DNA from 2 places in the Janibacter zhangyanbonis genome. Region 2 is predicted to be linked to the other one. Evidence: riboswitches for the same ligand, from Rfam matches in the RefSeq annotation. Region 2 holds a riboswitch; the other holds the start of a gene.

Region 1 (11,660 bases), 1.1 Mb from region 2:
CACGGTGGGGTCCGACGGCCACACGGTCAACGTGCGCACGAGCCTGACCTACGAGCCGATCTTCCTCGGGATGATCGGCGTCGGACCTCGCGAGGTCGAGGGCACCGGCTCGGCCTACCAGTACCGGACCAACGAGCAGGGTAAGGAGTACGACGCCGATGAGGGCAGCTACGGCACGTGCGGCGGCTGGTAGGGCGCGCGGACTGATCGCCCTCCTCGGGATCGTCGCACTCCTCGTCGGCGTCCCGTGGCTCCTGCTGCACATCGGCGCCGGCCCGATCCCCGACCAGTGGGCCACCCCCGCCGAGATCTGGGACGCCGTCACCTCCCCCGACGACGGCACCGCGCTGCTCGTCATCTTCCGCTACGCCGCATGGCTCGCGTGGTTCTTCATCGCCGCCTCGATCGTCATCGAGGTCGGCGCCCGGCTGCTCGGCACCGACGTGCCCCAGCTGCCCGGACTCTCGCTGCCCCAGGGGATCGCCCGCTACGTCGTCGGCACGGCCGCGCTGCTCTTCATCACCGTCCCCACGGTCGCCACGTGGGCCGGCACCGCCCAGGCCGCGACCACCGGCTCCACCGATCTCGCGACGACCACCGCCGTCACCGGCGGCGTCTCTGCCGCCGCGGCGGCCGACGCGGTCGCCGCGCACTCCGCCGACCGGGCGCACCACGCGGGCGCCGACCGGCAGGACGCCCCCACGCTCACCCACGAGGTCGCCCAGGGCGAGAGCCTGTGGTCGATCGCCGAGCAGCGCCTCGGGGACGGCACCCGCTACACCGAGATCCTCGACCTCAACCGCGACTCGATCCCGGCCTCGCACTGGATCGCACCCGGCCAGCAGCTCCAGCTGCCGGGCGACGCCACCGGCGCCGATGACTCCGCCGACGCCGGCCCCGGCGGTACTCACACCGTCGAGCAGGGCGACACCCTGTGGGAGATCGCCGAGGACGAGCTCGGCGACGGCAGCCGCTACACCGAGATCGTCGCCGAGACCGGCTCCGCCGAGCAGCCCGACGGCGACCGGCTCACCGACCCCGACCTCATCCGGCCCGGCTGGCAGCTGCAGCTGCCGGGCGACGAGACCGCCGCCGACTCCCCGAGCGCCACTCTCGGCACCCCCCAGACCGCGGCCGACGCCGCGCACGGGGCGTCCACCCCCTTCGGCACGACCCCCGCGGACCAGGCTCCCGCCGACCAGCCGGCCAGCGCGCAGACCCCGGCCGTCTCCGGGGCGGCTTCCGGCACCGCCGGGGCAGCCGCATCGACCGCGAGCGCCGAGGAGGGCTCCGCCGACCCGGTGCTCGTCGGCGACCCGGCCGACGAGTGGGGCAGCACGGTCCTCGGGCTGTCCGGCATCACCGCCGCCGGCCTGCTGACCCTCGTCGAGCGGGCCCGCCGCCGACGCGCTGCCCGCCTGACCCGCCCCACCGACGAGGCGGTCACCGACCTCGAGCGCGAGCTCGCGCTCGTCGCCGACGTCCACACGGTCGACACCGTCGACATCGCCCTGCGGCACATCTCCGTCGCCGCCCGTGAGGCCGGCCGCGCGCTGCCCGGTCTGCGCTCGGTGCGCATCGGTCGCCAGCAGCTCGACGTCCAGCTCGCCGACCCGATGCGCCTGCCCGCGCCCTGGACCTCCACCGCCGACCCGCGACTGTGGACCCTCGCCGTGGACCGCGCCATGACGCTCGACCCGCAGATGCTCGTCACCGAGCCGGCCCCCTTCCCCGCCCTCGTCGCCATCGGGCAGGACGACGAGGAGGCGCACGTGCTCGTCAACCTCGCCGACGTGCGCACCTTCGCCGTCGTGGGCGACCCGGCCCGCACCCGCGACACCCTCGCGGCGATGACCCTCTCGCTCGCCTCCGCCCCCTGGGCCGACGCGACGACCGTGACCGTCATCGGCGGGCACCCCGAGCTCACCCGGGCGATCGACTCCCCGCGGGTGCGCTCGGTGCCCGACATGGCGGCCTACACCCTCTCGGTGCAGGTGCAGATCGACCCGACCGCCCGTGAGGTCATCGTCGTCAGCGGCGAGCTCGACGCCCGCGACCGGCGGCGCCTCGACAAGGCGGTCGCCTCCTCTCCGCGCGTCGCGCTCGCCCACGCCGCGAGCTCGGTCGCCGACGGCGCCGATGCCCTGACGATTGCCGACGACACCGACGCCGCGGTCCTCTCCCCCGCCTACCTGCAGGTGCGGCCGGAGCGGCTGACGAGCGCCGACGCCGCCCGCATCGGCTTCCTCTTCGACCTGCTCGCCCCGGCCGAGGACGTGTGGGCACCCGCCGCGGGCGAGCCCGACGCGGCAGCGCTCGCAGGGGTCCCGACCGCCGCCGAGGTCACCCTCGACCCGGCCGACGACCTCGTCGACGACGCGCCCACGATCCGTCGTTCGCAGGTGGCCGACGAGGCGACCAACCCCACACCGGTCCGCTGGAACACGCCGGTCAACACCCCGGCGGGGCAGACCCCCTTCGAGCCCGGGGAGGACGTCGCGACCGTGCGCCGCACCGCCGGTCTCGACCTCACCTCGCTCGGCACGACACCCGGGTGGCTCTCCAACCAGATCACCCCGACGCCGGGCACGCCGCTGCCGCCGGTCATCGCCTTCCCCGAGCGGGTGCGCGAGCTCGCCGCGCCCACCGACGAGCCCGTGCTGCGCCTGCTCGGCCCGGTCGACATCGACAACGTCGGCGAGGTCGCCGCAGCCCACCGCATGCGCCTCACCGAGCTCGCGGCCTACGTCAGCACGCACCCGCACGCCACCGCCACCGAGATCGACGACGCGATGTGGCCCAACCGCGCGATGCACGACCACTCCCGCGTGCGTGACCGTTCGCTCGCCGGGCTCGGCGCGTGGCTCGGGCCGGAGGAGACCCCGGCCGGTGGCCTCGACGCGGCCCGCGGCATCACGAGCGACTGGCGGCTCTGGCAGGGCCTCGTGCCCGCCGACCCCTCGCACGCCGGCACCGAGCACCTCGAGCAGGCCCTCGGCCTGGTGCGCGGGCGCCCCTTCGCCGGGGTCCACCCCCGCCACTACGTGTGGGCGCAGGCCCTGCGCGCGCAGATGATCTTCGCGATCACCACCGCCGCCACCGAGCTCGCCCGCCGCCGCCTCATGGAGGGGCGCTGGGCCGCGGCCTACGACGCGACGGTCGTCGGCCTGACCGTCGAGCCCGGTGTCGAGGCCCTGTGGCGCCTGCAGGTCCTCGCCACCCACGAGCTCGGCGACGCCGACGCCCGCGACGCTGCTGCGGTCGGCCTCGCCGACTGCGGCCGACTCGCCGACCGCGACCTCGAGCCCGCATCCCGCGACCTGCTCGCGAGCCTGCCGGAGCTCACCGCGTCGCAGACCCCGACGACCACCCACCACGCCGTCTGATGGAGGCCCGCCGATGACGACCCTGACCCGACTGCTCCCGTGGGAGCGCGTCGTCGCCGTACTCGGCGTGACGGCGCTCGTGCTCGTCGCCTCGCTCGCCACGGCGCCGCGCAGCGAGGCCGACATCTGCGAGAACTTCAACCTCAGCGCCCGCTGCCGGATCGTCTTCGGCGGGGAGAAGGGCGACGGCAAGGGCGGCGGCAGCGACGGCCCGAAGCGGCCCCCGTGCAACCTCGGCGCGCCCGACTACGAAGGTGTGGCGTGCGACAACCCGGTCGCCGGGTCGTGGAGCAACGAGCGACAGTGCTACATCATCGAGGCCTCCGACCAGCCCACGCCGGACGACCCGGAGTGGCGGCCCAAGGGCAAGCTCTACCAGTGCACGGGCTTCGACTCCGACGGCACGACACTCATCCTCAAGGACCCCTTCTGGTCCGTGACCCCGCCGAACACGAGCAACCCCGACGACCTCATCGCCGACCTCGAGACCGCAGTCGGCACCAAGTTCCGGGCGATGTACCCCGGCCTGGCGCCCAACCCCATCGCGGACGGCCAGGACGAGACCGGCTCGCGCATGGCCCCTGTCGGCCTGTGGGTGTGGATGTGGCCCCGGACGATGTGGAAGACGCAGTGGGGACCGATCGAGGCCGAGGCCGAGGGCACGCCCTACTGGGTCAAGGCCGGCGTGACCCACGTGAAGTGGCAGATGGGTGACGGCTCGACGGTCGTCTGCCAGAAGAGCCCGCCCTTCGCCCCGTGGATGCGCGACCGCACCCCCGAGTGCGGCCACAAGTACAAGAAGCCAGGCAAGTACCGCGTCAACGTCACGACCTACTGGCACATCACCTATGTCGACGCCAACGGCCCCGGCGAGCAGAACATCGAGTTCAACCAGTCGCTGTATGTGCGCATCGGGGAGAACCAGGTGGTCAACAAGTGACCCGAGCCTCCCGGATCACCCCGATCGCCCTCGCCGCGGTCGTGGCGCTCGCCCTCGCCGCCTGCGGCGGTGACGACGACGGCGGGCTCACCCCCGACCTCGTCGACCAGCGCCAGACCACGACGACCGACCCCGACGAGGCAGCCACCGAGGGGGCCCGCACCCGCGTCGTCCAGTGGGTCGACGGGCGCAACACGATCCTCGCCTCGCCCGAGAGCTATCGGAGCACGGCATCCATCGGCTTCGCCGAGGGGCGCGCCTCCTCCGCGCTCATCGCGGAGGCCGGGCGTCTCGACATCAAGGGTCAGCGCCGCGAGGGCAGGACCGAGATCGTCGGCGAGCTCCAGGTGACGAAGATCGAGCTCGAGCCGAAGCCGAAGAACGGCGTGGCGATCTCCCCCTTCGTCGAGATGCGCGCCTGCCTCGACGAGAGCGCGACGAGCCTCGTCAAGGAGAGTGGCGGCACGGTCGCCGGCTCTAAGGGCCGGGGGCCGCGGCCGATGAAGTTCCACGTGAGCAACCGCAGCTACCCAAACCCCGACTCGTGGATGGTCTCGTGGACCCAGGAGGTCAAGGGGCACTGCTGACCGGTCGTCACCGGCGCGCGAGCAGCACCACGACGACGGTGACGAGCGAGGCGAGCACGACGAGCGTGTCCGCCCGTCGCCAGGGCGCAGGCTCCGCCCAGGTGCGCCGACCGGCCGAGGCGAAGCCTCGCGCGTCCATCGCGACGGCGAGTGTCGCGGCCATGCCGAGCGAGCGCAGCAGCATGCCGAAGGTCGACGCCCACAGGTGCGCCACGACCCCGGCCGGCCGGCGCCAGGTCACGCCCTGGCCCCGCAGCCGCCGCGCCCAGCCCACCTCGGACCACGCCGCCCCGAAGGACTGGACCCGCTGCAGGGCGGCGCCCAGCGCGACGACCGGTCGGGCGGGCAGGTGCAGCCGCTGACCGAGGTGGTCGGCGAAGTCGTCCGGGTCGACGAAACCGAGCAGGATCGCCGACGGCACGACGATGACGAGCAGCCGCAGCGCCGCCGAGACGGCGACCTCGACGTCGTGGGTGCCGAGCAGCCACGTCGACCAGCCCACGCCGAGGGCGCCGACGAGGGCAGGCACGAGCCGCAGGGCCAGCCCCCGCCAGCGACGCGCGGTGGTCCAGCCTGGTCCGGTGCCGGGCAGCGTCGACAGGCCGACGACGGCGCCGACGGCGAGCAGGGCGAGGACGACGAGCGAGACCTGCCAGCCCGGCGAGAGGACCGCGGCGACCATCGGGACGACGGCCGCGGCGAAGAGCGAGAGCGGCCCGCACGCGGAGAGCACCGCACGAGGAGCCGGCGGGGGCGGGTCGGCCGGAGGGCGCCGGACCGCGCGGACCTCGTCGACGAGGGCCACGAGGTCGGGGTCGTGGGTGGCGGCGACGACGCCGCCACCCCGGGCACGGTGCGCAGCGAGCAGGCCGGCGACGGCCGCCCAGGTGCCTCGGTCCTGGCCGACGGTCGGCTCGTCGGCGAGGACGGCAGCCGGGCCGTGCGCGAGGGCCGCGGCGACGGCGAGACGACGCTGCTCCCCACCCGAGAGGGTCTGCGGGTCGGCGCGCTCGAGGTGCGCCAGGCCGAGCACGTCGAGCAGGTGCCGGGCCGCGTCCTCGTCGGCCGTGCCGAGGGTGCGGCCGGTGAGCAGGACCTCGTCGAGGACCGTGCGAGCGAGCAGCGCGCTCGAGCTCCACTGCGGCACCCAGCCGAGCAGCTGCGCCACCTCGTCGGCCGGCAGGTCCGCCACCTCGGGAGCATCGGCTCCCGCGTCGTCGCCGACCACCACCCGCCCCGACGAAGGGGGCACCAGTCCAGCCATCGTGGCCAGCCACGTGCTCTTGCCCCCACCGCTGGGTCCGACGAGCGCCGTGGCCCGGCCCGCGGCGACGGTCAGCGGGGCCTGCGTGACGAGCGCGGTCGTCAGCTCGCTGCGCCCGTCGAGGTGGTTGCGCCGCCGCTCGACCCGCAGCGGCTCGGCGGTGAGCACCGGCGCGCCGGGTGCGGGTGCGCCGCGTGCGGGCGCCGGAGGGCGGACCAGGGGACCGAGGTCGACGTCGAGCGGCTCAGGAGCCGGCACGCCCGGCACCCAGATGCCGTCGGCCGCCAGGCTCTCGCCGTGCTCGGCGAGGACCCTCCGCGGGTCACCGTCGTGGCGGATGCGCCCGTCGCGGCCGAGCACGAGCACCCGGTCGACGTGCTCGAGCCAGGGCTCGAGGCGGTGCTCGACGACGACCGTCGTCAGCCCGGCCGCCGCGGTGACGACGGCATCGCGCACCTGCGCGGCGCTGTCGGCGTCGAGCATCGCGGTCGGCTCGTCGAGCAGGAGCAGCCCCGGTCGCAGGGCGAGGGCCCCGGCGAGCGCGAGTCGCTGGGTCTGGCCGCCCGACAGGGCGTGGGTCGGGGTGTCGAGGGGCAGGTGTCCCAGGCCGACGGCGTCGAGGCAGGACGCGACGACGGCCGGCATCTCGGCGGGGGGCCGGCCGATGTTTTCCAGCCCGAAGGCCACGTCGCGACCGACCGTCGCCGCCACGGTGCCCGACCCGGGTTCCTGGAGGAGGAGCCCGACCGCACCCGCCCGCTCGCCGGGCGCCACGCCGTCGACGGTGACCTCACCGGCGAGGTCGCCGGAGTCGACGGTGAGCAGCAGGCCGGCGAGGGCCCGGAGCAGGGTCGACTTGCCCGACCCGCTCGGCCCCACGAGCAGCACCCGCTCGCCGGGCCGCAGGCTCAGGTCGACGTCCGTGAGGACCGGCTCCCGCCGACCTGCGGGACGCCAGGTCAGCCCGTGGACCTCGACGGCGCCACGGGCACCCCCTTCGACCTCCGACACCGCTGGGATCAGACGGCCCTGCGCTCGAGCTGCTCCTGCCCCGGGGGGAAGGGGTTGAGCGCACCGGCCGCGGCGAGCGCCCGGGTGAGGGCCCAGCCGCCGAGGCCGGCGATGACGATGCCGGAGACGACCATGAGGGGCAGGTAGGCGAGCTTCCACGTCCAGGTCCAGTCGGCGAAGTACCAGACGATCTCGTAGACCCACTCGAGCGGGGCGGACAGGGCGCCGGCGAGCAGCGCGACGGCCGGGCCGAAGGCCTTGTAGGCGAAGATCGCGAAGGCGAGCTCGGCGCCGATGCCCTGCGCGAGGCCGGAGAGGATCGTCGTCGCGCCCCACTGGTTGCCGAAGAGCGCCGAGACGACCGCGGCGATGAGCTCGCACGCGACGGCCGCGCCGGGGCGGCGCACGACGAGCCCACCGACGACGCCGGCGATGAACCAGAAGCCGACGACGAGGCCCATCGCGGGCTGGAAGGCGGAGCCGACGACCGAGAGCGGCCCGGCGTAGACGAGGTTGTAGCCCCAGTAGGCGACGCCGAAGGCCACGCCGAGGAAGGCGACGGTCAGCAGGTCGACGGTGCGCCAGCCCATGAGGGGGCGGGTCGCGAGGACGGTGCCGGCGCGGGACGCGGCCGGCGTCTTGGTGGTGGTCATGCTGATGCTTCTCCTGTGTGGGTTCCACAGGGAGGGATGGGCGCCGTCACCCGGCCACGGGCCGTGCGTCGACGACGTTCCCTGAGACTCGACTCCCTACGCCGGTGCTAGCCGGATCAGGTACGAGGGTCTGCGGTCACCCGCACTCTCAGCGCTGCTGCGCTCCCCTGTCGTGCCCGGCCAGCATAGCCGCGCGGGTGGACGGGCGGTCCGCCGTGCCCGTCCTGTGGCAGGGTTGGAGACGTACCGGGTGGCGGCGACCGTCGCCACCTCCGCAGCGTGTGTGTACGAAAGGACGTCTCGTGGGCAACATGGTCTGGAAGGTGCTGGGCACCGGCTCGGCGATCATCGCCGGCATCGTCGCCAACAAGGTCATCTCCATCGCGTGGTCGCGCCTCGGCAAGGGCGAGACGATCGACCCCAACAACCCCGAGAACCCCATCGGCGAGGCCATCGCCTTCGCCGCCCTCGCCGGTCTGGCGATGGGCCTGGCCCGCACCATGGCCACGCGCCAGGCGGCGAGCTTCTACAAGAAGTCCGCGGGTCACCTGCCCGAGGCCATGCAGTCCGTCCAGGGAGAGCTGGACAAGGTCTCCTGATGCGCGGCGTCTCCATCACCGAGCCCGGTGACGCCGACGTCCTGCAGGTCACCGAGGTCGAGGCCCCCACGGCCGGCCCGGGCGACGTCGTCGTCGACATGGTGGCCGCCGGGGTCAACCGCGCCGACGTCATGCAGCGGCTCGGGCACTACCCGCCGCCCGCGGGCGCCTCGCCACTGCCGGGCCTCGAGGTCTCGGGCACGATCCGCGAGGTCGGTCCCGGTGTCGAGGGCTGGTCCGTGGGCGACGAGGTCTGCGCCCTCGTCGACGGTGGCGGCTATGCGGAGCAGGTCCGGGTGCCTGCGGCACAGCTCCTCCCCGTGCCGAAGGGAGTGAGCCTCACCGAGGCCGCGGGGTTGCCCGAGGTCGCGTGCACGGTCTGGTCCAACGTCTTCATGACGGCCAACCTCCAGCCCGGCGAGGTCTTCCTCGTCCACGGCGGGTCGTCGGGCATCGGCACGATGGCGATCCAGCTCGCCACGGCCGCCGGAGCGCGGGTGGCGGTGACTGCCGGCTCGCAGGACAAGCTCGACGTCTGCCGCGACCTCGGCGCGCAGATCCTCGTCAACTACCGAGAGCAGGACTTCGTCGAGGAGGTGCGCGCGGCGACCGACGGTCACGGGGCCGACGTCGTCCTCGACCTCATGGGCGCCAAGTACCTGCCCCGCAATGTCGACCTGCTGGCGACGTCGGGCCGGCTCGTCGTCATCGGCCTCATGGGCGGCCGCAAGGGCGAGCTCGACCTCGGCAAGCTGCTGAGCAAGCGCGCCGCGGTCATCGCGACCTCGCTGCGGGCCCGCCCCGCTGCGGAAAAGGCGGCGATCGTCGCCGCGGTCCGCGAGCACGTGTGGCCGCTCGTCGAGGACGGTGCCGTGCGCCCGATCGTCCAGGGCACCTACCCGCTCGAGCGCGCCGCCGACGCCCACCGCGAGCTCGAGGCGAGCGGTCACATCGGCAAGATCCTGCTCACCGCCTGAGCCACCCCCTTCGCCCGGCCCCCCAACCCTGCAAAACCCTAGGGTCCTGCAGAGTTGCCCGGCCCCAACCCTGCAAAACCCTAGGGTCTTGCAGAGTCAGGGGGTCGGGGTGAGGCGGCCGTCGTCGAGGTGCCAGCGGGCGGGGGCGATCTCGGCGACCTCGGGGTCGTGCGTCGCCAGGAGCACCGTCGCGCCGCGGCGGGCGAGGTCCTCGAGCAGCACCACGACCCGCTCGCGGGTGTCGTGGTCGAGCTCGGAGGTGGGTTCGTCGGCGAGCAGCACCGCCGCCCCCGCCCCCAGGCGAAGGGAGGCCAGCGCCAGTCCCCGAGCCACGGCCACGCGCTGCCGCTGACCGCCGGAGAGCTCTTCGGCGAGGTGGTCGCCGTGCTCGTCGAGCCCGACGGAGGCGAGCGCGTGGTCGGCCTGGGCGAGCGCGTCCCCGCCGGGCACACCGGCTGCGACGAGTGGCACCGCGACGTTGTCGCGGGCGGTGAGGGCCTCGGCGAGGGCGCTGCCCTGCGGGATGAGCACGGCACCGGCGGCGCGCGAGGTCGCCTCCTCGCCGATCTCGGTGTCCCCCAGCGTGATCGAGCCGCTCGCCTGCCCCGGCGCGAGCAGCCCGCCGACCGCCCACAGCAGCGAGGTCTTGCCCGCCCCGGAGTGACCGGTGACGGCGGTGACCTCTCCCGGGCGGGCTGTGGCACTCGCGCCGTCGACCGCGATGATCTCTCCGTAGCGCACGCTCACGTCGTCGAGGACGAGGGCCCCTCCGGTCCGGTCCGGGGCGTTCGTCGTGGCGGGGCTGCCCGGGCTCATGCGCCCTCCTCATCGGTGATCAGCTGCCAGGTGCCGTCGTCGGCCCGGTGGACGCGCACGAGGGTGCCGGGCGGGAAGGCGTCGAGCGCCGGCGGGGGCAGCGGCAGCGACCCGTCGGCGGCGACGACGGAGTACTCCTCGCCGCTGCGCCCCTCGCCACCGACCCGCCCGTCGCGGATCGTCACGGTCCGGGGAAATGCTGCGGCCACGTCGGGGTCGTGGGTGACGACGACGATCGTCGTGCCGAGGGTGCGCCCGACCTCGGCCATGGCCTCGAGGACGACGTCGCGGGAGTCGTGGTCGAGCTGGCTCGTCGGCTCGTCGCCGAGGAGCAGCCCCGGCCCGGAGGCGAGCGCGACCGCGAGTGCGGCGAGCTGGAGGGCGCCCGGGGTGAGCCCGTCGAGCGGGGCGTCGGCGACGTCGGTGAGCCCGAGCAGCTCGAGCAGGTCGTCGACCTCGGGCACGGTGCGCCCTGAGCGGCGGGCCGAGCGCTGGGCGAAGTCGATGTTGCCCCGCACCGACAGCCACGGCAGGTGGTTGCGCGCGGCGCCCTGCAGGACGATGCCGACCTCCTGCGCGCGGAAGGCGTCGACCTGCGCCTCGGACATCACCGACAGCTCGTGGTCGCCGACGTGGATGCGGCCGGCGCTCGGGCGCAGCAGGCCGCCGAAGAGTGCGAGGAGCGTCGACTTGCCCGCACCGCTCGGCCCGAGCAGCGCGATGCGCTCGCCCGCCGCGACGGTGAGGTCGACGCCCGAGAGGGCGGCGACGTCGTGCCCCTCGGTGCGGTAGATGTGCACGAGCCCGTGGGTGCGCACCGGCAGACCGGTCACGTCGGCTCCCCCCTCGCGGCCGAGAGGGTGACCCGACGGCGCACGCCGGCCGCGAGCAGCAGGGCGACGACGAGCAGGACGACGGCGACCCCGACCGTCGCGGCGAGCACCGCGACCCAGGCGGGCGAGTGGTCGAGTGCGGGCACCGCTGCGCGCGAGGTGAAGAGCGGCAGCGCCGGCAGCGCGATCCACGACCCGGCGAGCGCGCACAGCGCGCCGAGCAGGACGCCGACGGCGACGCTCGTCAGGTGCTCGGTGCGCAGGGCGCGACCGATGTCCTTCGCCGCCACACCGCTGACCCGCAGGGCGGCGAGGTCGCGCACGGTAGCCCGCCAGCCGGTGACGGCGAGGATGAGCAGGACGAGCGCCGCGAGGACGACGGCGAGCGCCCCACCGATGAGCGCGAGCTGCAGCCCCCACCCGGACGCCGACTGGTCGAAGACCCGGTCGGCCTGCTCGGTCGTGCGCACCGAGCGCACGGCGACGCCCTCGTCGGCGAGCGCCTCCTGCGCCCGCTCGAGGGTGCCCGGCGACGCGTCGGCGAGCCACAGCTCGCGGTCGGTGCGGGTGGTGTCGAGCTCGCCCGTCACCCGC
Region 2 (11,660 bases):
ACGAGGAGGCGAAGGGGGTCCCCCTCGCGCTGGACGACGGTCGGGGGCAGCGTGCGGCGCCACGGCGCCGTGCGGGTGCGCTCGAGCGACGCGAGGACCGAGGCGTCGTCGCCGACCTCCTCCCCCATTGCCGCGAGGACCGCGCGCAGCGACTCGGGCGGCACCTCGCGGTGCTCGCCGCGCCAGTCCCACCACTGGGTCTCGACCCCCTTCGCGGCAGCCAGGGCGTGCAGGTGGTCCGTCGACTCCGTCACGGCGACAGCCTCTCCGAGCGGACGGATCCCTGTCCACCACGACGCGGGGGTAGCGTGGGAGTGGTGGACGACGTGCAGATCCTGGCGCCCCGGGAGGTCCCCCTCGGCGGCCCCCGGGCGATGACGGTGCGACGCACCCTCCCCTCCAGAGCCCGCTCCCTCGTGGGCGGCTGGTGCTTCCTCGACCACTACGGGCCCGACGACGTCGCGGCCACCGGCGGCATGGTCGTGCCGCGGCACCCGCACACCGCGCTGGCGACCGTCTCGTGGCTCTTCACCGGCGAGATCGAGCACCGCGACTCGACGGGCGCGCACGCGATGGTCCGCCCCGGCGAGCTCAACCTCATGACGGCCGGGCGCGGCGTCAGCCACTCCGAGTTCTCCACCCCGGACACGAGCATGCTCCACGGGGTGCAGCTGTGGTTCGCGCTGCCGGGCGACGCCGTCGACACCGAGCCGACCTTCGACCACCACGTGCCCGAGCCGGCCTACGTCCCCGGCGGCATCGCCCGCGTCTTCCTCGGCGAGCTCTTCGGCGAGCGCTCCCCCGTCGTCACCCACGGCGCCCTCACCGGGGCCGAGCTGCTGCTCGACGCCGACGCCGAGACCGTCGTCGAGGTCCCGGCCGGCCACGAGCACGCCGTGCTGCTCGACGACGGCGACGTGAGCATCGACGGCACCGCCCTCGAGCGGGGCGAGCTGGGCTACGTCGGCACCGGCCGCGAGCGCTTCACCCTCACCTCCCGCACCGGCGCCCGCCTCGTGCTCATCGGCGGCGAGCCGCTCGGCGAGCAGATCGTCATGTGGTGGAACTTCGTCGGCCGCAGCCACGAGGACGTCGTCGCCGCCCGCGACCGCTGGATGGCCGAGATCGGCGAGCAGCCGCCGGAGGGCGAGGAGCGCTTCGGTCCCTTCCCCGAGGGGCAGCCCGCCCCCCTTCCCGCCCCGGCGCTGCCCGGCGGACGGCTGCGGGCGAGGGGCTGACATGGGCTGGCACACCCCGACCGTGCGCACGGTCTTCATCCACGGCCGCGGCCGCAGCGGCGCGCGGGCCTGGCCGCTCCAGGCGGAGGAGGCCGACCCCGACCACGTCTTCCTCGAGCGCACCTGCGCCGCCGACCAGCCCGAGCGCGACGCCGACCGGGTCGTCGAGGCGCTCGGCGGCCGCGGGCACGTCGTCGGGCACTCCTACGGCGCCGTCACCGCGATGCTCGCCGCGCAGCGGCGGCCCGACCTGCTGCGCAGCCTCGTGCTCATCGAGCCCGCGTGCTACGACGTCGCCCGCGGTGGCCGCCACGTCGAGGCCCACATCGCCGCGATGGCGCCGGTCTACGCCGTCGCCGACGACCCGGAGGTCGACGGACGGGACTTCCTCGACCGCTTCGCCGCCGGCATGAGCCACGCCCCGCTCGACATCGACACCCTCACCTGCGATGCCCTCGCCGCGCGGATCCGGGCCACCCCGGCCCCTTGGGAGGTCGCGCTGCGCACCGACACCCCGCGCCTGGTGCCGACGCTCGTCATCACCGGCGATGACCGGCCGATGTACACGGAGGTCGCCGCCGCCCTCGAGGCGAAGGGGGCGACGCACCTCGTCCTGCCGGGCGCGGACCACCGCCCGCAGGACCACCCGGAGGCGTGGGCCGCCATGCGCGACTTCCAGGCGGCCCACGCCCGCTGAGGCGGTGTCGGGGGCGGTCAGCCCCGGTGGTGGAGCACCGCGACCGGGCAGGTCGCCAGGGCGAGCACCCGCTGCGAGACGGAGCCGAGGAGCAGCCCGCGGAAGCCGCCGCGACCGCGCGAGCCGACGACGAGCAGGTCGGCGCCCGCAGCGACCTCGACGAGGGCGTCGGCGGCCCGGCCGTGCCGGACCTCGACGGTGACGTCGACCTCGGGGTGGGCCGCACGGCCCTCGGTGATGGTGCGCTCGGCCATCTCGCGGTAGCGGGAGTCGACCCTCTCCCACTCCGGCGAGCCGGGCTCGGTGACGACGACGCCGTTCTCGACCTCGACATTCCACGAGGTGACGGTCGTGACCGCGCGACCACGCACGAGCGAGGCGTCGAGGGCGTAGTCGAAGGCGAGGCGGCTGTGCTGGCTGCCGTCGATGCCGACGACGACGCGACCGTCCCCCTTGGTCCCGACGTCCTCCGGGACCAGGACGACGGCGCACGGGGCGTGCGCGACGACACTCAGCGAGGTCGTGCCGAGGACGATCCGCTCGGCGCGGTTCTTGCGGGCGGAGCCGACGACGAGGACCCGGGCCCCCTCGGCAGCGGCGAGGAGGGCGCCGGTGGGCGAGCCCGTCGGCAGCGCGGTGGTCACGGCGAGGTCGGGACTCTCCGACCGCACCCGCGCGGCGGCGGCGACGACGACCTTCGTCGACTCCTGCTCGACCCGCTCGACGATCTCGGGGCTCGTGAGCAGCTCGCCGTAGGCGGACAGCGGGGTACCGAGGTCGACGGCGTGCACGAGGTGCAGGGGCGCGGACAGCGCCGCGGCCTCGGCGACCGCCCAGGCGGTGACGGCGTCGTCGCGGTGGCTCCCGTCGAGGGCAGCCACCACGGCGCCGGAGGGTGTCGGGGTGTCGTGGGTGCTGGCGTCGGTGCTCATGCCCCATTGTCCCCACGGAGGCGCCTCAGCGGGAGGGGAGAGTCACCCCCAGTTCGTCAGACCCTGACGGTCGTGGGAGCCCCCCGGCCACACGGCCCGCACGATGCCGGCCGCGGCGAGCGCCTTGCGGCACCCCGGGCACGGAGGGTCGGTGATGTAGGCCGTCGCGCCCTTGGTGTCCCGGGTCGCGAAGAGCAGCGCGTTGACCTCCGCGTGGATCGCGATGCAGAAGCCCTCGGTGCCCGGCCGGTCGTAGTCACCCAGACCGGGCACGGCGTCGTAGCCGAGCCGGCCACGGGGACAGGCGCCCTCGAGGCAGTCGGGCTCGCCGGGGGCCGCGCCGTTGTAGCCCGTCGCGATGATCCGGTGGTCGATCGTCAGCACGGCACCGACGCGGCGGCGGGTGCACTTGGCGCGGGCGGCGACGGCCGTGGCGATGCCGAGGAAGTAGTCGTCCCAGCTCGGCACGCTGGTGGTGGGGGTCTCGTCGGGCACGGACCGATCCTAGGCAGACCGGGCCCGCGTGATAGACCGCTGGGGTGACGAGCCACGAGACGACGCGACGGACTCCCCCCTTCGGACCCGGGCTCGCGCTCCTCGGCGTGGCACTCATCTCGATCAACCTGCGCCCCGGGGCCACCTCCATCGGGCCGCTCCTGGCGGAGGTGCGCGCCGCCCTGGAGATCGGCCCGACCCTCGCCGGTGTCGTCACGGCGCTGCCGGGCTTCGCCTTCGCCGTCGCCGGTGGCGGTGCCGTCGCCCTGGCCCGACGCGTCGGGGTCTCCGCGGGCATCGCACTCGGCGTCGCCGCGGTCGTCGTCACGCTGCTGGCCCGCGTGCTCACCGACTCCTCCGGCGTCTTCCTCGTGCTCACCGCGGTCGGACTCGCCGGCATGGGGCTGGGCAATGTGCTCGTCCCCGCGTGGATCAAGGCGCACTCCACCGACGGCGGGGTGCGGCTCATGACGATCTACTCGATGGGGCTGACCGTCGGCGGCACCCTCGGGCCGCTGCTCGCCGCCCCGGTCGCCGCCGTCGCCCCCGGCCAGTGGCGCGGAGCGCTCGGCATGTGGGGGCTCGTCGCCCTGCTCGCTCTCGTCCCATGGGTCGTCATCGCCCTGCGCGACCGGGTCCACCGCCGCGCCGCGGGCGAGACCCCGACGTCGCGGATCTGGCACTCCCCCACCGCGATCGCGCTCACCATGCTCTTCGGCGTGCAGTCGACCAATGCCTACGTGCAGTTCGGCTGGCTGCCGCAGATCTACCGCGACGCGGGACTGTCGGCCGCGACCGCCGGCCTGCTCACCTCGGTGCTCGCCGCGCTCGGCATCTTCGGCGGGTTGCTCATGCCGACCGTCATCGCCCGCAGCCGCGACCTGTCCGCGTGGATGATCGGCTTCGGGACGCTCGCCGTCGCCGGCTACCTCGGTCTGCTCCTCGCGCCGGCGACCGTGCCGTGGCTGTGGGCGGTGCTGCTCGGTCTGTCGGGCTTCGCCTTCCCCACCGCCATCGCCCTCATCGCGGCCCGCACGCACAATCCCCACGTGACGGCCCAGCTCTCGGGCTTCGTCCAGCCGGTCGGCTACCTGCTCGCGGGCATCGGCCCCTTCGCCGTCGGTCTCCTGCACGAGCTGACCGGCGGCTGGACCGTGGTGCTCCTGCTGCTCATGACGACCGGTGTCGGCATCACCCTCGCCGGCCTGCGCGTCGCTCGCCCGGTGCTCGTCGACGACGAGATCGGCGTCAGCTCTCCCACGCCCTGAGGCACGCGGCGGCAGCGGCCCCCGGGTCGGCGGCGCCCATCACCTCGCGCACGACCGCGACGCCGGCGACACCCGTGCGGGAGAGGGGCGCGACGTCGGCGAGCGTGACGTCCCCGATGGCGACGACGGGCAGCTGCGTCGCCGCGATCCGAAGGGGGTAGCCCGCCAGCCCGATCGGCGGACGGCCCACGTCCTTCGTCGGCGTGGGACGGAAGGGCCCGCTGCCCAGGTAGTCCGGACGGTGCGCACCGGTGCGCGCGTCGGCCTCACGGACGTGGTCGAGGGTGCCGGCGGTCAGCCCGACGAGCGCGTCGGCGCCGAGGAGGGCGCGCGCCTCGCCGACGGACAGGTCGGCCTGGCCGAGGTGCACCCCGTGGACCGGGGCGCCCCGTCGGCGGGCTGCGTGGGCGACGTCGGCGCGGTCGTTGACGAGCACGCGCGTGTCCGGGGCGACGTCGGCCACGGCGGACGCGACGTCGAGGACGAGCTCGAGCAGCTCGCCGGCGAGCAGGTGCTTGGCCCGCACCTGCACGACCCCCGCTCCGGCCGCAGCGGCGGCTGCCGCGGCCCGCACGGTCGCCGGCCCGTCGCCCGAGGTGACGAGGTAGAGGCGCCAGTCGATCACGGCCACGCGAGGTCCACCTCCGCGGCGACCTCGTCGCCGGTCACCGCGTCGAGCGCGTCGAGGAGCCCGATCCTGAAACTCCCCGGCCCGGTCGCGCGCACCCGGTCGGAGGCCACGGTGAGCAGCGCCGTGGCCGCGACCGCTGCGACGAAGGGGGTGGCCCCCGGCAGGTGCGCCGCGGTGAGCGCCCCGAGGAGGCAGCCGGTGCCGCTGACCCGGGTCAGTAGCGGTGAGCCGGAGGCGATCCGGGCCACGCGCTCGCCGTCGGTGACGAGGTCGACCGCGCCGGAGACCGCGACGACGCAGCCGGCGCGGCGGGCGAGCGTCGTCGCGGGGACGGCCGCGGCGTCGGGCCCGAGGGTGCTGTCGGCGCCCCGTCCCCCGCCGCTGCCGCCCGCGAGGGTGAGGACCTCGGAGGCATTGCCGCGCACCACCGTCGGGCCGAGCGCCAGCAGCTCGTGGGCGAGCGGGGTGCGCACCGGGGCCAGCCCGACCGCGGTCGGGTCGAGCACCCACGGCACCCCGTGGGTGGCGGCAGCACGCGCGGTCGGCAGCAGGCCGGCCATGCCGTCGCCGCTCAGCGAGCCGAGATTGACGAGCAGGGCGTCGGCGACGCCGACGAGGGTGGGCGCCTCCTGCTCGCTCTCGGTGAGCATCGGCCGGGCCCCCGCGGCGAGCAGACCGTCGGCGACGAGAGCGCGGGTCACCGAGCCGGTCGCCCCGTGGACGAGCGGCGCCGAGGCGCGCACGGCGTCGACCGCCGCGGCGATCTCCGCCCGGTGGTCGCGAGCCCGCGCGACGCCGATCATGCGAGCGCCCCTGCGGCAGAAGGGGCCTCGGGCCGCTGCGCGACGAGCTCGACGTCACGGTCGAGATCGGGGCCGGCGAGGCGGGGGCCGAGCGCCCCGCACCCGGCGACGAGCAGACCACCCACGACCAGGACGGCGGCGACCGATCCGTCACGGCCCAGCACGGACTGCAGCTCCGGCAGCCACCACGGCCACAGCGCCGGGACGACGATCGACAGCGAGTAGGCCGTGCCGTAGCCGGTGGAGCGCACGTGCGCCGGGAATCGCTCGCACAGGTAGGCCCCGACCGGCCCATAGCCGCACACCGTGACGACCTGGAGCAGCGCGACGCCGACGACGGCCGGCACGACCTGCGTCGCCATCGTGCCCGCCCACAGGAGCGGGGCGACGACCGCGGCGCCCAGCCCCCACCCGACGAAGAAGCGTCGCCGCCCGAGGAGGGTCGACCAGTGGCCGGTGAGCGACATGACGAGCGCCTGGGCGACCGACGCGATGCCCATGACGAGCGCGACCTCTCCCCCATCGGACCCCGGGTCCGCCGAGAGCCGGCCGGTCGCGTGGATGACGACCATGTTGGTCATGAGCCACAGCCCGCTCATCAGGCCGAAGATCTGCCAGAAGGCACCGGCGAAGGCGCCACCGAGGACCGCGCGCAGACCGAGGGAGGCGGGGGCCCTCCCTTCGTCGGCCTGCTCGCGCTGCCGTACGACCTGCGGTGCGTCGGCGACGCGCGCGGAGTAGTAGGCCAGGAGAGCCAGGCTCGCGAGGCCGCCGCAGACGAAGGCGAGCCGCCACCCCCACTCCGCGTAGGCCTGCGGCCCGAGCGCGGCGAGCAGGCCCGCGGTGGCGAAGGCGATCGTCGACTGCGCCCACGGCGCCATCGACATGATGAGCCCGGAGACGAGGCCGCGGCGTCGCGGCACCGACCACTCCATCGCGAGCGGGATGGCCGAGGTGTACTCCCCGGCGAGGAAGACCCCGCCGACGAACCGCAGCACGACCACCGCCGCGATCGCCAGGGCGCCGATGCTCTCGTGCGTCGGCACCGCGGCGATCGCGAGGCTGCACGCCGCGGTGCCGGCGATCGCCACCTGGGTCGTGCGGGTGCGCCCGGCCCGGTCGGCGATGCGGCCGAAGACCATCGCGCCGATCGGCCGACCGAGGAGCGTCGCGACGATGACGACGGCGCCCGCGGTGACGCCCGCGTGCGGGCCGGCGAGGGTCGCCAGCGCCGGGGCGAGCGCGACGACGGGCAGGAAGATGTTGATCTGGTCGACGTAGTTGCCGACGATGCCGGCGCGTACGGCGGCGCGGCCGGTCGGCGGCAGCCCGGGCACGAGGCTCACCGGGTCGCCTCGTCGCGCACGTAGACGCTCGAGCCGAGCTCGACGAACTGACGCGACTTCGCCGCCATGCCCGCCTCGGCGATGGCCTGCTGCGCCGCACCGGACCCGTAGGCGTCGCGGATGTCCTGGCTGATCCGCATGGAGCAGAACTTCGGTCCGCACATCGAGCAGAAGTGCGCGGTCTTCGCCGGCTCCGCCGGCAGGGTCTCGTCGTGGAAGGCCATCGCGCGCGGCGGGTCGAGGGCGAGCGCGAACTGGTCGTGCCAGCGGAACTCGAAGCGCGCCCGGCTGAGCGCGTCGTCGCGCTCACGTGCCCGCGGATGCCCCTTGGCCAGGTCGGCGGCGTGCGCGGCGATCTTGTAGGTGACCACCCCGGTGCGCACGTCGTCGCGGTCGGGCAGGCCGAGGTGCTCCTTGGGCGTGACGTAGCAGAGCATCGCCGTGCCGTGGCGGGCGATCTCGGTCGCGCCGATCGCCGAGGTGATGTGGTCGTAGCCGGGCGCGATGTCGGTGACGAGCGGGCCGAGCGTGTAGAAGGGCGCCCCGTGGCACCACTCCTGCTCGAGGTCGACGTTGTCCTTGACGAGGTGGAGCGGCACGTGGCCCGGGCCCTCGACCATGACCTGCACGTCGTGCTCCCAGGCCCGCAGGGTCAGCTCGCCCAGGGTGCGCAGCTCGGCGAGCTGCGCCTCGTCGTTGGCGTCGGCGACCGACCCCGGCCGCAGCCCGTCGCCGAGCGAGAAGGCGACGTCGTAGCGGGCGAAGATCTCGCACAGCTCGTCGAAGTGCGTCCAGAGGAAGGACTCCTCGTGGTGGGCCAGGCACCAGCCGGCCATGATCGACCCACCCCGGGAGACGATGCCGGTGACCCGCTCGGCCGTCAGCGGCACGAAGGCGAGCCGCACCCCGGCGTGGATCGTCATGTAGTCGACGCCCTGCTCGCACTGCTCGATGACGGTGTCGCGGAAGATCTCCCAGGTGAGCTCCTCCGCCTTCCCGTCCACCTTTTCGAGGGCTTGGTAGATCGGCACGGTGCCGATCGGCACGGGGCTGTTGCGGATGATCCACTCGCGCGTCGTGTGGATGTCGTCGCCGGTCGACAGGTCCATGACCGTGTCGGCACCCCAGCGGGTGGCCCAGGTGAGCTTGTCGACCTCCTCGGCGATCGACGAGGTGACGGCCGAGCTGCCGATGTTGGCGTTGATCTTCGTGAGGAAGGCGCGGCCGATGACCATCGGCTCGGACTCCGGGTGGTTGACGTTGGCCGGGATGATCGCCCGGCCGGCGGCGACCTCGTCGCGGACGAGCTCGGGCGAGCAGCCTTCTCGCAGTGCGGCGCTGCGCATCTCCGCGGTGATCTCGCCGCGCTTGGCGTAGTGCAGCTGGGTCACCGTGCTGCCGGCCACGGCACGAAGGGGGCGACGCGCCGGGCCCTGCCACGCCGCCGCAGCAGCACCGCGCCGCTGCGCCGCACGGCCGTCATCGGCGAGGTGACGGGGTCTCCCTTCGTAGGGCTCGACGTCACCGCGACCGGTGATCCACGCACCCCGGTGGTCGGGCAGGCCGACCTCCGGGTCGGCACCGGGCCCGCTGGTGCGGTAGACGTGGACGTCCTCGTTGGGGGTGCCGTCGGGGCTGTCGGCCAGGGAGATCGCGGTGACCGCGACCCTGATCGACGGGTCGTGGGGGTCGACGACCTCTTCGCGACGGTGCTGGGGGTGGAGCTCTGACTCGACGGGTGTGCGCACGCGGGCGCCTCCTCTTCCTTCGCCGGCATGATCCGGACAGGTTCAGACGGTCCGGACGGCAGCAGTCCGATCTCAGCCCGTGCCCGGGCTCCCGCGGGGGTACCCCGATCCAACCACACGCCGTCGGTGCCCCGCCGGGCACCGTTACGGTGCGACCATGACCGCCCTCCCGCGACCGCCGGTCGCCCTGTCCGTCGCCGGCTCCGACCCGTCGGGCGGTGCCGGGGTCCAGGCCGACCTGAAGACCTTCAGTGCCCTGGGCGCCTACGGCACCTGCGTCATCACGGCCCTGACGGCGCAGTCGACGCGGGGCGTGACGCTCGTGCACGAGGTGCCCGTCGACGTCGTGCGCGCCCAGGTCGAGACGCTCGTCGAGGACGTGCGCATCGACGTCGTCAAGGTCGGGATGCTCGCCTCCGCGGAGCTCGTCGAGACCGTGCACGAGCTGCTGACGAGCGAACCCCTCGCGACCACGCCGGTCGTCCTCGATCCCGTCATGGTCTCGACCTCGGGGTCGCGCCTGCTCGCCCCCGAGGCCGTCGACGCCGTGCGCGCGCTGCTCCCCCGCGCCGACGTCATCACCCCCAACGTGCCCGAGGCCGCCGTCCTCCTCGACGCGTCCCCGGCCGGCAGCGAGGAGGACCTGCCGGAGCAGGCCGGGCGGCTGCGCGCGCTCGGTGCCCGCCGGGTGCTGCTCAAGGGTGGCCACCTCGACGGCCCGGAGGCCGTGGACCTCTGGCACGACGACGACGGAGCCGTGCCGCTGCGCGGGCCGCGGATCGCGACGACGGCGACGCACGGCACCGGCTGCACGCTCAGCTCGGCGGTCGCCGCCCTTCGCCCCCGGCACGAGCGGTGGCTGCCGGCCGTGCGGGAGGCGCGCGACTGGCTCACCGAGGCCCTGCGGCACGGGGAGTCACTCGGGATCGGGTCCGGCGCCGGGCCGGTGCACCACTTCCACGAGCAGCGGCGGTGGCAGCACCCGTGACCATCTGCTGACCACACCTTTACCATCCCCCGACGCGCGAGGAAGATGTCCCCCATGTCGGGGAAGGGCATCGACGAGTACGCGACGGTCGTCAGGCTCGTCACGGGGGTCGCTGGCGCCTCCGAGCACGTCGACGCCCGGCTGGCGCGGATGAGCGACCTGCTCGTCGACCTGCTCTCCTCACCGACCGGGCTCATGGTCCACGGGGCCCCTGACGGCTTCGAGATCCGCGCCGTGGGCAGCGCCGCGACACCGGCGGCCCGCGCCCGGATGAGCGACGAGCTGCGCATCACGGGTGGCCCCGACCCGCTGCTCGACCCGATCCGTGCCGGAGACCTCGAGCCGACGACCGCCGGCCTCGCCTACGGCGGCCAGGCCGCGTGGCAGGCCTCCGGCAAGTGCCGCGGCAGCCTCGAGATCTGGGGCATCGACCAGGTCGCCGCCCTGCCCGTGCGGTCCGGGACCGAGTTCGTCGCCTTCCTCGTCGGGCGCCGCGGGCAGGACTACGGCGAGCGCGACCTCGCGCTGCTCACCGCGGTGCAGCCCGTCGTCGCCGGGCTCGTGCGTCTGCTCGAGCCGGAGCACCTGGCGCCGCCCACCCTGCGCGTCGCCCAGCTGACCCAGCGGGAGCACGAGGTCCTCTGCCTGCTGGCCGCCGGCCACAAGGCCGCGACCATTGCCCGTCACGCCGGCTGCTCCGAGCGCACCGTCCACCGCCATCTCGCCCACATCTACGCCAAGCTCGGCGTCACCGACCGGCTGAGCGCCGTCGTCAAGGCGCAGCGGATCGGTCTGCTCGCGACCGGCTGAGGGCGAGCCACGACCGGCTGGTCCGGGGCCACGGCCGGCCGCCACCACGACTCGGCCGGGCCCTCCCCCTGTGGGTAGAACTGCCAATAGCGGCGCCCGGCGCAGCAGGAGTGTGCTGGGTCCGAGGCCGCCGCAGCGGAGCGGCGGCCCGGGAGAGGAGCAGACATGTCACACCACATCCTGCGTCGGGCGGCGACCACGACGGCAGCCGCGGCGGCCCTCGGCCTGGCGACGGCCAGCATGGCCTCGGCCCACCACTGCTACAAGGTCGACTGGAACGAGCGTGCCTACGCCCAGCTCTCGCAGGGCGGCACCCCGTGGATGTCGCTGACCACGCTCGGCGGCATGATCATCGCCGAGGACATCGGCATGCCGGAGTGCGCCGGCTACGCCTCCGTCGCGATCGACCACTGGATGGCCGAGACCGGCGCGACCTCGGTGCCGCTCATCCACTCGAAGGCGACCGTGGGTGGTGGCGCGCTCCACAACAACCCGCAGGGCAGGACGCCCACGGCGATCACCTTCCTCGGCGAGGCCGACTTCCCCATCCTCGACGAGGGGCTCGGCATGGCGATCGCGCGGTGCCAGGCGGACCAGGCGAGCTGAGCCGCTGGCACCGCCGTCAGGCCCCGACGTCGTGCAGGTGGTGCTCCACGTCATGGAGCAGGTAGCGGCTCAGGCCGGCGATCGTGAAGGGCGCGCCG

What was found. Region 2 has a riboswitch for thiamine pyrophosphate ahead of thiC (phosphomethylpyrimidine synthase ThiC). Riboswitches for the same ligand answer to the same signal wherever they lie in the genome.
Region 1: it holds a riboswitch for thiamine pyrophosphate, as region 2 does, so the genes downstream of both, ACQBJO_RS15670 (ECF transporter S component) here and thiC (phosphomethylpyrimidine synthase ThiC) in region 2, are expected to answer to the same signal.

What each region holds. Positions count from the first base shown of each region.
Region 1 covers NZ_CP191481.1:3,171,890-3,183,549, forward strand. Annotated here, with positions in the region: gene ACQBJO_RS15645 (pilus assembly protein TadG-related protein) at 1-193, shown strand, start outside; gene ACQBJO_RS15650 (LysM peptidoglycan-binding domain-containing protein) at 159-3,386, shown strand; gene ACQBJO_RS15655 (hypothetical protein) at 3,400-4,326, shown strand; gene ACQBJO_RS15660 (hypothetical protein) at 4,323-4,913, shown strand; gene ACQBJO_RS15665 (ATP-binding cassette domain-containing protein) at 4,921-7,188, opposite strand; gene ACQBJO_RS15670 (ECF transporter S component) at 7,197-7,841, opposite strand; TPP riboswitch at 7,918-8,020, opposite strand; gene ACQBJO_RS15675 (DUF4235 domain-containing protein) at 8,153-8,440, shown strand; gene ACQBJO_RS15680 (NAD(P)H-quinone oxidoreductase) at 8,440-9,417, shown strand; gene ACQBJO_RS15685 (ABC transporter ATP-binding protein) at 9,514-10,233, opposite strand; gene ACQBJO_RS15690 (ABC transporter ATP-binding protein) at 10,230-11,066, opposite strand; gene ACQBJO_RS15695 (FtsX-like permease family protein) at 11,063-11,660, opposite strand, start outside.
Region 2 covers NZ_CP191481.1:721,557-733,216, reverse strand. Annotated here, with positions in the region: gene malQ (4-alpha-glucanotransferase) at 1-254, opposite strand, end outside; gene ACQBJO_RS03720 (pirin family protein) at 318-1,238, shown strand; gene ACQBJO_RS03715 (alpha/beta fold hydrolase) at 1,240-1,935, shown strand; gene ACQBJO_RS03710 (universal stress protein) at 1,953-2,867, opposite strand; gene ACQBJO_RS03705 (deoxycytidylate deaminase) at 2,910-3,362, opposite strand; gene ACQBJO_RS03700 (MFS transporter) at 3,407-4,630, shown strand; gene ACQBJO_RS03695 (thiamine phosphate synthase) at 4,611-5,261, opposite strand; gene thiM (hydroxyethylthiazole kinase) at 5,252-6,064, opposite strand; gene ACQBJO_RS03685 (MFS transporter) at 6,061-7,410, opposite strand; gene thiC (phosphomethylpyrimidine synthase ThiC) at 7,407-9,158, opposite strand; TPP riboswitch at 9,156-9,263, opposite strand; gene thiD (bifunctional hydroxymethylpyrimidine kinase/phosphomethylpyrimidine kinase) at 9,316-10,146, shown strand; gene ACQBJO_RS03670 (helix-turn-helix transcriptional regulator) at 10,201-10,956, shown strand; gene ACQBJO_RS03665 (hypothetical protein) at 11,122-11,562, shown strand; gene ACQBJO_RS03660 (DinB family protein) at 11,579-11,660, opposite strand, start outside.